Regions from separate parts of the Kitasatospora sp. NPDC093550 genome, predicted to be linked through region 2. Evidence: riboswitches for the same ligand, from Rfam matches in the RefSeq annotation. Region 2 holds a riboswitch; each other region holds the start of a gene.
The links. Region 2 has a riboswitch for thiamine pyrophosphate ahead of ACIRD3_RS23705 (purine-cytosine permease family protein). Riboswitches for the same ligand answer to the same signal wherever they lie in the genome.
Positions count from the first base shown of each region.

Region 1: another riboswitch for thiamine pyrophosphate. It lies ahead of thiC (phosphomethylpyrimidine synthase ThiC); the one in region 2 lies ahead of ACIRD3_RS23705 (purine-cytosine permease family protein).
Region 3: another riboswitch for thiamine pyrophosphate. It lies ahead of thiO (glycine oxidase ThiO); the one in region 2 lies ahead of ACIRD3_RS23705 (purine-cytosine permease family protein).

Region 1 is NZ_JBIWJF010000018.1:13,428-18,539, forward strand. Features, by position in the region: gene ACIRD3_RS26620 (cupin domain-containing protein) at 102-419, shown strand; gene tenA (thiaminase II) at 497-1,165, shown strand; gene ACIRD3_RS26630 (DUF5326 family protein) at 1,414-1,614, shown strand; TPP riboswitch at 1,778-1,913, shown strand; gene thiC (phosphomethylpyrimidine synthase ThiC) at 1,908-3,722, shown strand; gene ACIRD3_RS26640 (VOC family protein) at 3,875-4,261, opposite strand; gene ACIRD3_RS26645 (LysR family transcriptional regulator) at 4,432-5,112, shown strand, end outside.
Region 2 is NZ_JBIWJF010000015.1:24-5,135, forward strand. Features, by position in the region: gene ACIRD3_RS23695 (ATP-binding protein) at 68-652, opposite strand; gene ACIRD3_RS23700 (glycerophosphodiester phosphodiesterase family protein) at 936-1,760, opposite strand; gene ACIRD3_RS23705 (purine-cytosine permease family protein) at 1,879-3,291, opposite strand; TPP riboswitch at 3,284-3,430, opposite strand; gene ACIRD3_RS23710 (S1C family serine protease) at 3,639-5,112, shown strand, end outside.
Region 3 is NZ_JBIWJF010000026.1:9,024-14,135, reverse strand. Features, by position in the region: gene pknB (Stk1 family PASTA domain-containing Ser/Thr kinase) at 1-697, opposite strand, end outside; gene ACIRD3_RS31490 (thiazole synthase) at 816-1,613, opposite strand; gene thiS (sulfur carrier protein ThiS) at 1,615-1,851, opposite strand; gene thiO (glycine oxidase ThiO) at 1,848-3,029, opposite strand; TPP riboswitch at 3,024-3,136, opposite strand; gene ACIRD3_RS31475 (NAD(P)/FAD-dependent oxidoreductase) at 3,312-4,517, shown strand; gene ACIRD3_RS31470 (Rv2175c family DNA-binding protein) at 4,571-4,936, shown strand; gene thiE (thiamine phosphate synthase) at 4,936-5,112, shown strand, end outside.

The DNA.
Region 1 (5,112 bases), on a different contig from region 2:
AGCCTGGCAGGCGGACCGGCCGCGGGGAACCACCACACGGCGGTTTTGGTGTTGAATGCCCCTGGTCCCGGAGGCGGACGGACGAGGGGAGGACGGCGGCGGTGAAGCTGTTCCGGCTGGACGAACTGGACGCCGAGCGGGCGGCCAACGACGGCGCGTACCTGCGGTTCCTGCGTGAACCGCGGATGTCCGCCGGGCTGTACGCGCTCTCCCCCGGCGACACCGACCCGCAGACCGCGCACGACCAGGACGAGATCTACCAGGTGATCAGCGGCCGCGCCGAGCTGACCGTCGGCGCCGAGACCGCGGCCGTCGGGCGCGGCACCGTCGTGTACGTCCCGGCCGGGACCCCGCACCGGTTCCACCACGTCACCGAGGAGCTGCGGGTGCTGGTGGTGTTCTCCCCGCCGGAGGACTGAGCAGCCGGAGGACTGAGCAGTCGGGCGGGACCGGACCGGGCGGCCCGGTCCGCGCGCGGCCGTTTAGGGTCGGCGGCATGACCCGCAGCCTCACCGAAGAACTCTGGTCCGCCATCGAGCCGGTCTACGCCGAGATCCTGGCCCACCCCTTCCTGGCCGGCCTCACCGACGGCACCCTGCCGCGCGAGGCCTTCCGCCACTTCGTCGTCCAGGACTCGCACTACCTGCGCGACTACGCCCGCGCCCTCGCCGTCTGCGCCGCCAAGGCGCCCGGCGAGGAGGACGTCCGGGCCTTCGCCGACGACGCGGTCGGCGCGCTGGCCGCCGAGCAGGGCATGCACGCCGAGTTCCTGACCGCCTTCGGCGGCACCGCCGAGCAGGCCGCCGCCGAGCCGGTGCTGCCCACCACCCGGGCCTACACCAGCTACCTGCTGGCCACCGTCTACGGCGGCTCCTTCGCCGAGGCGGTCGGCGCGGTGCTGCCCTGCTACTGGATCTACGCCCGGGTCGGCGAGGCGCTGCTCGCCCAGGGCTCCCCCGACCCGCTCTACGCCCGGTGGATCGCGACCTACGGCGACGAGGCGTTCCAGTCGGTGGTCCGCCGGGTGCTGGCCCTCACCGACCGGATCGGCGAGGAGCTCTCGACGGCCGAACGCCGCAGGGTGGTGGAGCACTTCGTGACCACCTCGCGCTACGAGTGGATGTTCTGGGACGCCGCCTGGCGCGGCGAGCGCTGGCCGGTCTGACCGGCGGCGGAGCCGGCCGGTGCGGGTGTCCGACGGCTCCCGGGGACCTGCTCCGGGGAGCTTCCCGGGGTTCTTCCCGGAGGTCGGCCGGGGGTGTTCCCGGGGGTCGGGCTCGGGGTGATCTCGGGGTTCTCTCCGGGCCGTTGGGCCTCGTTCCGGCACTCCGGCCCCCGTACGATCGACGTATCGAAAGCAAGCGGGATGCGGCTCCGGACGGCGGCCGACCCGAGGGGAGAAGAGGATCCGACATGGCTGAGCTCTGGAAGTCGCTGCCCTCCTGGGTGCGCAACATCGTCATCCCGGTGCTGGTCCTGGTGCTGGCCTGGAACATCGTCGCCTTCGTGTTCGGCGTGGTCGGGTTCCTGCTGGGCATCGTGATCAAGCTGCTGGTGGTGGTGGGCATCGCGGCCGCCGTGGTGATCCTGGTGAAGAAGGCGGCCAAGAGCTGACCCTGCTCCCCCAACCGCCGCCCTGAGGCCCGGCCCCCGTCACGGGGAGCCGGGCCTCGGCCGTTCCCGGGCGTCGGTCGCCGTTCCCGGGGCCGGGGGACGGACCCGCTCTGGACCTGCGGCAATCGGCTCGCTACGGTGTTGGGCGTCATGTGCAGGCAACCGCCTGCGACGCGGGAGCTCGGAGCACCGGGCTGAGAGGGCGCTGACCGGACCGTCGACGGACGGACCGACGGCTGCGTCGACCGCAGGAACCTGGACCGGGTAATGCCGGCGTAGGGAGTAGAGGTCAGATGACCACGTTCGAAGCACAGCCGCAGTCTGCCCAGAGCGCCCCCAGCAGTGAGCGCACCGGCTACCCGACCCCGGCCTGGCGCAAGGCGCACCGCGAGGGATCCCGCCCCGACCTGCGGGTCCCGTACCGCGAGGTGCTGCTCACCAACGGCAGGACCGTCCCGCTGTACGACACCTCCGGCCCGTACACCGACCCGTCGTACGAGCCCGACGTGCGCCGCGGCCTGCCCGCGCTGCGCGACGCCTGGATCCGCCAGCGCGGCGACGTCGAGGAGTACGACGGCCGCGAGCCGCGCCCCGAGGACGACGGGATCAAGCACACCGCGCCGCGCGGCGGCAACCTGCGCAACCTGGACGCCGTCTTCCCCGGCCGCCCGCGCCGCCCGCTGCGCGGCCGCGGCGGCGTCGCCGTCACCCAACTCGCTTACGCCAAGCGCGGCGTGGTGACCCCGGAGATGGAGTTCGTGGCGCTGCGCGAGGGCCTCGCGCCCGAGTTCGTGCGCGAGGAGGTGGCCCGCGGACGGGCCGTCATCCCGGTCAACGTGAACCACCCGGAGGTGGAGCCGGCCATCATCGGCACCAACTTCCTGGTGAAGATCAACGCCAACATCGGCAACTCCGCCGTCACCTCCTCGATCGAGGAGGAGGTGGAGAAGATGACGTGGGCCACCCGTTGGGGCGCCGACACCGTCATGGACCTCTCCACCGGCCGCAACATCCACACCACCCGCGAGTGGATCCTGCGCAACTCCCCCGTGCCGATCGGCACCGTGCCGCTCTACCAGGCCCTGGAGAAGGTGGACGGCAAGGCCGAGGAGCTGAGCTGGGAGGTCTACCGGGACACCGTCATCGAGCAGTGCGAGCAGGGCGTCGACTACATGACCGTCCACGCCGGCGTGCTGCTGCGCTACGTCCCGCTGACCGCCCGCCGCAAGACCGGCATCGTCTCGCGCGGCGGCTCGATCATGGCCGCCTGGTGCCTGGCGCACCACCGGGAGAACTTCCTCTACACCAACTTCGAGGAACTCTGCGACATCCTCGCCGCCTACGACGTGACCTTCTCGCTCGGTGACGGCCTGCGCCCCGGCTCGATCGCCGACGCCAACGACGAGGCGCAGTTCGCCGAGCTGCAGACCCTCGGCGAGCTCGGCCGGATCGCCCGCGAGCGCGACGTCCAGGTGATGATCGAGGGCCCGGGACACGTCCCGATGCACAAGATCAAGGAGAACATGGATCTCCAGAAGGAGATCTGCGACGAGGCGCCGTTCTACACCCTCGGCCCGCTGACCACGGACGTCGCCCCCGGCTACGACCACATCACCTCGGGCATCGGCGCCGCGATGATCGCCTGGTGGGGCACCGCGATGCTCTGCTACGTCACGCCCAAGGAGCACCTGGGCCTGCCCAACCGCGACGACGTCAAGACCGGTGTGATCACCTACAAGATCGCCGCCCACGCCGCCGACCTCGCCAAGGGCCACCCCGGCGCCCAGGAATGGGACGACGCCCTCTCCGACGCCCGCTTCGAGTTCCGCTGGGAGGACCAGTTCAACCTGGCCCTCGACCCGGAGACCGCCCGCGACTTCCACGACGAGACCCTCCCCGCCGAACCCGCCAAGACGGCCCACTTCTGCTCCATGTGCGGCCCGAAGTTCTGCTCGATGAAGATCTCCCAGAAGATCCGCGACGAACACGGCGACGGCGCCACCGCCGTGGCCTCCGGCTACGACGCCGAGGCCGAGGCCGGCATGCAGGCCATGTCCGAGGAGTTCAAGGCCCAGGGCAGCCGCGTCTACCTCCCCCTGGCGGACTGACCCGCCGGTCTCCCGTACGGCGCTGCTCCGGGAAGTGGAGGGGGCTTCCCCGCGCGGCGTCCGGGTCACCGCAGCGTCCGGGCCACCGCGGCGTCGGGACGCCGCGGTGGGCCTGCCCCGGCCCACCCCCGTGGGACCGGGGCAGGCCGGGATCAGGCGGCGGGGGGCTCGGGGTACCAGCGGAGTTCGACCGTGTTGCCGTCGGGGTCGCGGACGTAGACCGAGGTGGCGGTGCCGCGGGCGCCGTAGCGGGGGACCGGGCCTTCGAGGACGTCGAAGGTGCCGGAGTCGATGACCTCCTGCCAGTCGAGGGGCTCGACGGTGAGGCAGAGGTGGTCGACGTTGGACTCCTGCCGGGGGCGGGCGGTCAGGTCGATGATGGTGTCGGGGGTGACCCGGACGGAGGGGAAGGACACCTCTCCGGCGCGCCACTCCTCGACGCGGACGGGCTCCAGGCCGAGGAGGCCGGTGTAGAAGGCCAGGGAACGCTCGACGTCCGAGACGTTGAGGACGAGGTGGTCGAAGGCCACGACGCGCATCAGGGTCTCCTTGGGTGGGGTCATGGGGGATCCCGGCCGCGGTGCGTGCCGCGGGCCGTTCCTCGCGGGCGGTGACGTGTTCCACGATCCCTCGGGCCGGCCGCTCCATCAACGGCGAACGGCCGTACGATCGTTGAGCCTGATTCAACGATCGAGGGGCGGCGGGCGGGTTGCTGGAGCGGTTGGAGATCGAGGTCTTCCTCGCTCTCGCGGAGGAGTTGCACTTCGGCCGGACGGCCGAGCGCCTGCACCTGACCACCGGGAGGGTGAGCCAGGTGGTGAAGAAGCTGGAGCGCCGGATCGGCGGCCCGCTCTTCGAACGCACCAGCCGCTCGGTCCGACTGACCGCCGTGGGAGGGAAGCTGGCGGACGACCTGGTCCCGGTGGTGGAGGCGATGGCGGCCGCGCTACGGCGGGCGGAGGACGCCGCCCGGGGGGTCACCGGGGAGCTGCGGGTGGCGTTCCTGGGCGAGTGGACGGCGCCGGTGCTGCTCAGGGCGGTGGCGCTGTTCGGGGAGCGGCACCCGGACTGCCGGGTCGACGTCCGGGAGGTCCAGCTGGGCAACTCCCGGACGAGTCTGGAGGACGGCTCGGTCGACGTGCTGATCGCCTCCTACCCTTTCGACGGGATGGCCAACGGCCCGGTGCTGCTGAGCGAGCGGCGGGTCCTGGCAGTGGCCGCCGGGCACCCGCTGGCCGCGGAGTCCTCGGTGTCGGTCGAGGTCCTGGCCGACCACCCGGTGGTGCAGTACCCGGCCGTCACCTCGGCGTCCTTCAAACGGGACCGCACCCCCGAGCACACCCCGTCCGGCCGCCCGGTGCCCAAGGGCCCGTCCGGCGGGACGTTCTCC
Region 2 (5,112 bases):
CGACCTGGGAGTCAAACCGCATCCAAACGGACACCCTGCCGCGGCCCCCAGCCTTGTGAAACAACCTTTAGGCGCTGCGGGCGTCGCCTCCGCCCCGCCGGGCGTGCCGGGCGCGGGCGGGCAGTGCGGCCCAGACCGTCACCTCGCCGGGCGCGTCGCGCACGCCCCAGTCGCTGGCGAGCTGGTCGACGATGCCCAGGCCGCGGCCGCCGCGCGAGGTCAGCGAGGGACTGGCGGGCAGCGGCCGGGTGGTCGCACCGCCGTCGGTGACCTCCAGGGTGAGCACGCCGTCGGTGTGCATCTGCCAGCGGACCAGCACGCCGCCGTCGGGCTCCCCGGTGTCCTCGCCGTGCTCCCGGCCGCCCGGTGCGGGGTGCGCCCCGGACGGGACGCCGACCAGCACCTGCCCGAGCACCTCGGCCCGGGCACTGCGGCCGAGCGCCGGCAGCGGGCCGAGCGGGCGGGCGTACCGGCACGCATTGCTCAACAGTTCGGAAAGGATCAGTACGGCATCATCGATGACCGGTTCCGGTATCTGCCGGTCACCCAGATCTCGACGCAGTCGGCGCCGTGCGACCCCGACACTCGCTGGGCCGTGCGGCACTGCCATGGTCGATGAAGTCGGCACTTCACGCGCCACCATCAACGCCACCCCCGGACCTCCTTCAGCGTATGCCGAGGGAGAGATGCCCCTTGGTAATGCGTCGGAAACGAGCACCCGACGATTCCGCGAGCCCATTTCGAGCATCGCGACAGACCGTCGACCGGAGGTCATTCCGTGCTCACCCTCCGTCGCCCGGCGGAGTCCGGGAGAGTCCGGAAGAGGCCGGAAGAGTCCGCGGGGAGAGAAATTCCGGCAATATCGCGCGGGGAAGGTTTGACTGCCGACCAGGCTGATCAGTGCGCACCGGGACGGCCCCGGACGCACCGGCGGATCACCGTCCGAGCTGCGCCAGTACCTCGGCGGGCCGGTTGGTGATGATCGCGGACACCCCGAGTTCCAGGCAGAGCTCGACGTCGGCCGGTTCGTCCACCGTCCACACGTGCACTTCGTGCCCCAGCTCGCGAAGCCGGGTGACCAGCTGGGGGCGGGCCCGCACCAGCTCGATGCCCGGCCCGGCGATCCGCGCTCCGCCCGGCAGCGGCGAGCCCTCGCGCAGCTTGCCGAGCAGCGGCAGTGTCCGCTCGAACAGGAACACCCGCCGGTACTGCGGTGCGGCGGCGGCCACCCGGTTCAGCGCGGTCGAGGAGAAGCTCATGATCCGGGCGGACGGGCGGTCGCCCTCCCGGGTCGCGCCGATCTTGAACCGCTCCAGCACCCGCAGCAGCTCGGTCTCCACCAGGCCGCGGAAGCGCACCGGGTGCTTGGTCTCGATGGCGAGGTCCACCGGCCGGCCGCAGTCCACCACCAGCTCCAGCAGACGCTCCAGGGTGAGCACGCCGCGCAGCTCGGGGTCGGTGCTGGGGCGGCCGGTCTTCCAGGCGCCGAAGTCGTACGACTCCAGCTCGGCGAGCGTCATGGCGGAGACGGTGCCCCGGCCGTTGGAGACCCGGCCGATCCGCCGGTCGTGCACGCAGACCAGGTGGCCGTCGGCCGTCACGCGGACGTCGCACTCCACCGCGTCGGCGCCCTCGTCGAGGGCGCGCCGGTAGGCCGCGAGGGTGTGTTCGGGCAGGGCGGCGGAGGAACCGCGGTGGGCGATCACCTGGACGGGCGACGCGGTGCGCGCCGCCGTCGAGGACAGGTCTGGGCTGGTCACGGGGCCAACGATAGGCGGCCGAGGTGAAGCGGGGGCGAAGACGGTCCCAATCCGCGGGGCCGTCCGCGGGCCCTCCGGCGCCGGTACCGGGGTCGGTGCCCGGCGCCGGAGGGCGGCGTCAGCGCGCGGCGCGGCGGGAGAGCGGGGTGAGCGCCCAGGTGGCCAGGGCCGGCACCAGGAAGGCGAACAGCGAGGCGGAGGTCCACTCCTGCGGGGTGAAGTGCAGGGTCTCCTGGGCGGAGGTCCAGAAGTCCGTCCACCAGCCGGCCACCTTGGTCGGTGCGATGAACTGGTAGACGGCGAAGCCCAGCAGCCACGGCAGCAGCATCGTCCAGCGGGACGGCGCGTCCTCGGAGAGGTCCCAGCCGCGGCGCCCGGCGCCGAGGAAGAAGTCCACCGCCAGCACCGCCAGCAGCGGCACGAACACCGAGCCGATCAGGCCGAGGAAGTTGTAGTAGCTGTCGGTGAACTGGTCGATCTGCAGCGCCAGCACGGTGGTCAGCGCGCCGATCCCGCCGCTCAGCACCCGCCGGTCGACCTTCGGCAGCAGGTTCTGCACCGACATCGCGGTCGAGTACACGTTGGCGAAGGACTGGTCCGTCTCGCGCAGCACCAGCACCAGCAGGAACAGCCAGCCGGCCCAGACGCCGAGGAAGGAGTCGAAGATCTTGTCGGGGTCGCCGCCGGACTGCAGCAGCGCCATCAGGCCGAGCACGTAGCACCAGACCTGGGCGATCGTGTAGCCGGAGAAGCTGCCCCAGAACGCCGAGCGCGGGGTGCGCGAGTGCCGGGTGTAGTCGGCGGCCAGCGGCACGAAGGAGATGGACACGGCGATCATCGCGTCGGTCGCGCCCAGGAAACCGTGCCAGTTGCCGGCGCCCGGGTCGGGCACGCCCTGGCGGCCCAGCTGGACGGTGAAGTACACCATCGCGACCGCCACCGCGCCGGCGACGAAGCGGCGCAGCACCGCGATCGAGCCCAGCGGCCAGATGGTCAGCGCGGTCGTCAGCGCGCCCGCGAGCAGCACGAACAGCCAGCGGTAGCCGGTGGTGTGGGCGACGGTCTGGGCGCCCGCCGAGATGGTCAGCAGCTCGAACACGCCCCAGCCGACGCACTGCACGATGTTCAGCACCGTCGGCAGGTAGGACAGCCGGGTGCCGAACAGCCCGCGCAGGCTGGCCATCGCGGGGGCACCGGTCCTGGCACCGATCAGCGCGGCCACGCCGAGCATCGCGGTGCCGACCGCCGTACCGACGGCGATCGCGGTCACCGAGGCGGCCAGCGAGAGCTCGCTGCCGGGGGCGCCGAGCACGGTGGCGGCGGTGGAGAAGCCGATCAGGCTGACGCCCAGGTTCATCCAGAGCGCGAAGTGGTCCCGGAAGCGCAGCGTGCGCGGCGGCTCGGTGTCCAGGACCAGCGGCGCCTCGGCGCGCTCGGGCCGGTCCAGGACGGCGGTGGCCGAGGCCGGGTGGTCGGGGAAATCCTTGGACGCGGGTGCGCCCGAAGAAGAGGATGGCGAAGCAGGCGGCATGGCCGATACTCCCTACGCCGGCATTACCCGGACAGGTTCCGGCGGTCAGCGCCCCCTCGGCCGTCCGCCTCGCTCGCGTGGCGTACGGTCGACATGCGCACTCTCAGCCTGGTCGGTCCAAGCTCCCGCGTGTCAGTTTGGAGCGACAGGCTAACCGGCACGGGGGCGAACGCCAAGGCCAGGGCGGGTGCCGTCCGCATCGCGGGACGCCCGGCGGGGGCGGCGAACCATCGGCCGTCGGCGCGGGCTAAGGATTCTTATGAGTTCTTCAGAGGGGTCCTTACGACAACCGAATCGGCAATGCGAAAAACTATGGTCCTTGGTTCTGCCAGCTATGGAGGTCGTCCGTGAGCACCGAGCGCGAGGTTGGGCCCACCGGGCCGCAGGGGGAGCAGCCCGCAGGCCCGGAGGCGGCTGAGTCCGCTTCCGAAGCCCCCGCTCAGGGCGGGCACAAGCCGACCATGGCGTTCCGCCGGGTCCCCGAGCCGCAGGCCGCCCCGGTCGACGCCGGTGAGGCGGCCGACGCCGCTCCGGCGGACGGCGGGCACAAGCCGACCATGGCGTTCAGCCGGGTCCCCGAGCCCGAGGCGGCGCCCGCGGCGCCCCCGGCGGCCGAGGCCGCGCCGGCGGAGGGCGGGCACCGGCCCACCGTCGCCCTCACCAAGGTCCCCGAGCCGGAGGCGCCCGCCGCGCCGGTCGCGTCGGCCGCCGAGGAGCCGGCCGTCGACCCGGCCACCGGGTACATCGACGCGCCGCCGCCGGTCCTGCCCCCCGCCGCGGCCGCTCCCGCCGCGGCCCAGGCCGCGCCCGCGGCCCCGGCACTGCCGCCGGCCGCCAACCCGTACGCCACCCCGACCCACGGCGTGCCCGCCGCCGGTGCGCACGACCCGTACGGCACCGCCCCGGCCGCGCCCGCCGCGCACGCCCACCACCCCTTCGGCGCCGGCCAGCCGCTCGGCGGCTGGGGCCCGACCCACGACGCCGCCGGCGGCGCGGGCTTCCCCGGCGGCCCGGCCGGCCCGCTCGGCTACCCGGGTGAGCACCCCGGCGGCCCGCACGGCGGCGGCCCGCGCAAGAAGCGCGGCGGACTGGTCGCCCTGATCGCGGCCGTCGCGCTGGTCGCCGGGGTGGCCGGCGGCGCGCTCGGCGTGACCATCGCCGACCGCAACCCCGGCTCCAGCTCGGCGGACGACCACCGCAGCACCACCGTCCAGGCCAGCGACACCCAGAAGAACGAGCCCGCCCCCGGCTCGATCGCCGCGATCGCCCAGAAGGCGCTGCCCAGCGTCGTCACCATCAAGGCGCAGGGCAACGGCGAGTCGGGCACCGGCACCGGCTTCGTCTTCGACACCGAGGGCCACATCCTCACCAACAACCACGTGGTCGCGCCGACCCTCAACGGCGGCAAACTGACCGTCAAGTTCGCCGACGGCACCTCGTACAACGCCTCGGTGCTGGGCCACGCCGAGGGCTACGACGTCGCCGTCGTCAAGATCGACAACCCGCCGAAGAGCAAGCTGGCCCCGCTGCCGCTGGCCGACTCCGACAAGGTCAACGTCGGTGACGCCACGGTCGCGATCGGCGCGCCGTACGGCCTGGAGTCGACCGTCACCAGCGGCATCATCAGCGCCAAGGACCGCCCGGTCGCCTCCGGCGACGAGACCGGCTCGCAGGCCTCCTACATGAACGCCCTGCAGACCGACGCCTCGATCAACCCGGGCAACTCCGGCGGCCCGCTGCTCGACTCCGGCGGCGCGGTGATCGGCATCAACTCGGCGATCCAGTCCAACGCCTCGGCCAACGGGCGGGCCGGCAGCATCG
Region 3 (5,112 bases), on a different contig from region 2:
ACATGACCTGGACGGGGTTGTCGCCGGTGTGCGGGCGGCGGCCGGTGAGCATCTCGTACAGCAGGATGCCGGCGGCGTAGACGTCGACCCGCTGGTCGGTGGGGGCGTCCGGGAGGATCTGCTCGGGGGCCAGGTAGGAGACGGTGCCCAGGACCGTGCCGCCTGTGGCGGTGCTGGTCGAGGTGGGCGCGCCGTCGGCGGCGCCGAGCACCCGGACCAGACCGAAGTCGGCGACCTTGACCAGGCCGCCCTCGGTGATCAGCACGTTCTCCGGCTTGACGTCGCGGTGCACCAGCCCGGCCCGGTGGGCGGCGCCGAGGGCGGCGAGCACCGGCTCCAGGACGTCCAGCGCGGCCCGGACGGAGAGCGCGCCGCGGTCGCGCAGCAGGTCGCGCAGGGTGCGGCCGGGCACGTACTCCATGGCGAGGAAAACGTTTCCGCCGTCCGCGCCCTGGTCGAAGACGTTGACCACGTTGGGGTGGGTGAGCTTGGCGACCGCCTTGGCCTCGCGGATGAAGCGGGTGGTGAAGCCCTCGTCCCCGGCCAGCGCGGGGTGCATCACCTTGAGGGCGACCACCCGGTCCAGCCGGGTGTCGGTGCCCTTGTAGACGGTGGACATCCCGCCGGTGGCGATGCGCTGCTCGACCCGGTACCGGTTGTCGAGCAGGGCGCCGATCAGGGGGTCGTGCAGTGCCATGTCCACCCGGCGAGTCTAGTGCCGGGCCGGGCCGCCGGACCCGGAGGACACCGCCCCGGGGCCCGGCTGTGCCCGGCTTGTGACACGCGCCCCGTCCCCGCGGCGAGCGCCGCGGAATTCAGAACGCCGGGCGCTCCCGGGTGTCCAGATCGGCCCGGCCGGCCATCGCGGAGGAGGCCTCGGCGTGGAAGCGGCGCGGGATGCGGCCGGCCCGGTGGGCGAGCCGGCCCGCCTCGGCGGCGTGCCGCATCGCCTCGGCCATCAGCACCGGATCCTGGGCCCGGGTCACCGCGGAGGCCAACATCACGGCGGAGCAGCCCAGTTCCATCGCCAGCGCGACGTCGGAGGCGGTGCCGGCGCCCGCGTCCAGGATCACCGGGACGCCCGCGCTCTCCACGATCAGCTGGAAGTTGTGCGGGTTGCGGATGCCGAGGCCGGAGCCGATCGGCGAGCCCAGCGGCATGATCGCGGCGCAGCCGACGTCCTCCAACTTGCGGGCCAGCACCGGGTCGTCGTTGGTGTACGGCAGCACCGTGAAGCCGTCGTCGACCAAGGTCTCGGCGGCGTCGAGGAGTTCGATCGGATCGGGCAGCAGGGTGCGCTCGTCGGCGATCACCTCCAGCTTCACCCAGTCGGTGCCGAGCGCCTCCCGGGCCAGCCGGGCGGTCAGCACGGCCTCGCCGGCGGTGAAACAGCCGGCCGTGTTGGGCAGGACGCGGATGCCGTTGCGGGTCAGCACCTCCAGGACGGAGCCCTGGGTGGTGGCGTCGACCCGGCGCATCGCGACGGTGGTCAGCTCGGTGCCGGAGGCCAGCAGCGCGCGCTCCATGATCTCCAGGCTCGGCGCGCCGCCGGTGCCCATGATCAGCCGGGAGGAGAAGGTCGTCCCGGCGATGGTCAGCAGGTCGTCAGCCATCTCAGCCTCCCTGCACGGCGGTGAGGATCTCGACCCGGTCGCCCGTGCGCAGCGGTGTCCCGGACCACGAACTGCGGGGCACCACGGCCTCGTTGAGCGCGGCGGCGACACCGGTGTTGGCCCGGCTGACGGTGGCCACCAGGTCGGCGAGGGTCGTCGCGGCGGGCAGCTCGCGGGGCTCGCCGTTGACGGTCAGGGTGATCGGAGCAGTGGTCTCGGGCGGTGCGATCTCGGTCATGCCAGGGCCTTCGCGGTGGAGCGGTCGGAGGAGAACCGGGTGGGGGTGAACGGCTGTGCCAGGGCGGGGAGTTCGCCGGTGGCCAGATACTCGGAGACCAGGTCGGCGGTCACCGGCGTGAGCAGGACGCCGTTGCGGTAGTGGCCGGTGGCGGCGACCAGCCCGGGCAGGGACGTCGGGCCCAGCAGCGGCGCGTTGTCGGGCGAGCCCGGGCGCAGGCCGGCCGAGGTCTCCAGCAGCGGGAGTTCGGTGATGCCCGGCACCAACTCATGGGCATCGCGCAGGAGTTCGTACACCCCGCCGGCGGTGACCGTGGTGTCGTACCCCTGTTCCTCGGTGGTCGCCCCGATCACCAGCTCGCCGTTCTCCCGGGGCACCAGGTAGATGTGCTGACCACGCACCACGGCACGGACGTTGCGGGAGAGGAACGGCCGGTAGGCGTCCGGGATCCGCAGGCGCAGCACCTGGCCCTTCACCGGGCGGATCGCGGGCAGCACGCCCTCGGGCAGCCCGGCCAGCCGGTGGCTGTGCGGGCCGGCCGCGAGCACGACCTGCCCGGCGGTCACCGTCCCGTCCGTGCTCAGCCGGGCGCCGACCGCGCGGCCGCCCTCGACCAGCAGCTCCACCGCCTCGGCCGGGCGGACGGCCACGCCCGCGTGCTCCGCGGCCGCCCGCAGCGCGGTCAGCAGCCGGCGGCCGTCCACCTGGTGGTCGTCCGCGACGTGCAGGCCGCCGCGCACCCCGGGGGCGAGCATCGGCTCCAGCCTGCGGGCCTCCCGGCCGGTCAGCCAGGTCGAGTCCAGGCCCAGCCGCCGGTGGAAGGCGTGCAGTTCGCGCAGCTCCTCGCGGTCGTCGGAGTCCAGTGCGACGGCGACGGTGCCGCACTGCCGGTAGCCGGTGTCCCGGCCGCCGCTCGCCTCGCTGAGCTCGGCGGCGAAGGCCTCGTACCGCTGGTTCGAGGCCAGGCCGAGGCGCAGCAGCGGCTCCTCGCCGTACTGGAGCTCGGTGACCGGGGCGAGCATCCCGGCGGCGACCTTGGCCGCCCCGCCGCCGGGGGAGGGGTCGACCACGACGGTCCGCAGCCCGCGCTGCGCCGTCCGCCAGGCGACGGCGAGGCCGATGATGCCCCCGCCGATCACCAGGACGTCGGCGTCGGCGTCCGATGGCACGCGTGTCACAGCTGCTCTTCTCCCTTCGCCGGTATGACCCGGATCAGGTTCGGACGGTCGCAGGCCGTGTCAGCCCGCCTCTCAGCCCGGTTCGCCGGGCTCCCGCGATGGTGCCCCCACCATAACGCCGGGGCCGGGCGCGGCCGAAGGGCCGTACGAAGGGTGGACGGGGATGGGGGCGGGGGCGGGGTGTGCCTGCGGCGGGCGTGGTCGGGGGTTGGTGGGTGGGGCGTGGCCGCAGCCCGGTGCGAGGGTGGACGGGCCCCGGGGGGTGCGGCCGCGCTGAGTACAGTGACGGGCGTGGCAGAGCTGAGCGGTACGGATCGGGTGGTCGTCGTCGGGGCCGGGCTGGCCGGGGCGCAGTGCGTCCTGAAGCTGCGGCACGGCGGGTGGCGGGGGCGGATCACGCTGGTCGGCGAGGAGCCGCACGTGCCGTACGACCGGCCGCCGCTCTCCAAGGACGTGCTGCTCGGCAAGAGCGACAGCACCACCCTGGACATCGACTACGCGCACCTGGGCATCGAGGTCCTGACCGGCCGCCGGGCCACCGGCCTCACCCCCGGCGTGCTGCACACCGACCGGGGCGACCTCCCGTACGGCTCGCTGGTGATCGCCACCGGCGCCGTCCCGCGCGCGCTGCCCGGCGCCGAGCGGGCGCACCTGCTGCACACCCTGGACGACGCGCTGGCGCTGCGCGCCCTGCTGCGCCCCGGTCTGCGGCTGGTACTGGTGGGCGCGGGCTGGATCGGCGCCGAGGTGTCCACCGCGGCGCGCGAGGCGGGCTGCGAGGTGACGGTCGTCGAGGCGGGCCCGGCGCCGTTGCCCGGCGCGCTGCCGACCGCGGTCGGCTCGGCGATGGCCGCCTGGTACGCCGAGGCCGGCATCGACCTGCGCTGCGGGGTCGGGGTGGCCGCCGTCGAGCCGGGCGCGGTGCTGCTGGCGGACGGCTCGCACCTGCCCGCCGACGAGGTGGTGGTCGGGATCGGCGCCCGGCCCGCGACCGCGTGGCTGGCCGGCTCCGGCGTCGAGCTGGACGGGACCGGCGCCGTCGTGGTGGACGAGCGGCTGCGCACCGGTGTGCCGGGCGTGTTCGCGGCCGGCGACTGCGTCAGCTACCCCTCGGCCCGGGCCGGTGCCCGGCTGGCCGTCCAGCACTGGGACCACGCGCTGCAGTCCGGCGAGGCGGTGGCGGCCGCCGTCCTCGGCGCGGAGGCGTCGCCGTACGACCCGGTGCCGTACTTCTGGTCGGAGCAGTTCGGTCGGATGGTCCAGTACGCGGGCCGGCACGCCGAGGGCGACGAGCTGCTGTGGCGCGGTGGCCCGCGGGACGCGTCCTGGGCGGTGCTCTGGCTGCGCGACGGGGTGCCGAGCGCGCTGCTGACGGTGGACCGGCCGCGCGACCTCACCCAGGGGCGGAAGCTGATCGAGCGCGGCACGGCGCTGGATCCGGCCCGGGCGGCCGACCCGGCGGTGCCGCTGAAGGCGGCCGTGGCGTAGCCGCCGGGCGGGGGCGTGTGCGCGGCGGGGCACTGAGGTGGCAGTCTGGTGCCGTGAGTGAGATCGATGCCAAGACCGAAGCCCTGGTTCCCGAGTGGCTGTACCTGCCCGACATCTCCGAGCGGTGGGGTGTGCTGGTCACCGAGGTCCGCAACATGGTGAAGAAGGGTGACCTGATCGCGGTCCGCCGCGGTCCCAACAAGTCGCTGCAGGTGCCCGCCGCCTTCATCGACGAGCACGGCCCGGTGAAGCACTTCATCGGCCTGCTGACCGTGCTGCGCGACAGCGGGTTCAGCGATCAGGAGATCATCGAGTGGATGTTCACCGAGGACCCGTCGCTGCCCGGCACCCCGGTCCAGGCGCTGTGGGAGAACCGCGCGACCGAGGTCAAGCGCCGCGCCCAGGCCATGGCCCTCTGATGACGGACCTCCGGAGGGGGCTCGCCGACGCCCGCCTCTACCTGTGCACGGACGCCCGCCGCGAGCAGGGCGACCTCGCCGAGTTCCTGGACGCGGCACTGGCGGGCGGGGTGGACATCGTCCAGCTGCGCGACAAGGGCCTGGAGGCCAAGCAGGAGCTGGCGGCCCTGGAGGTC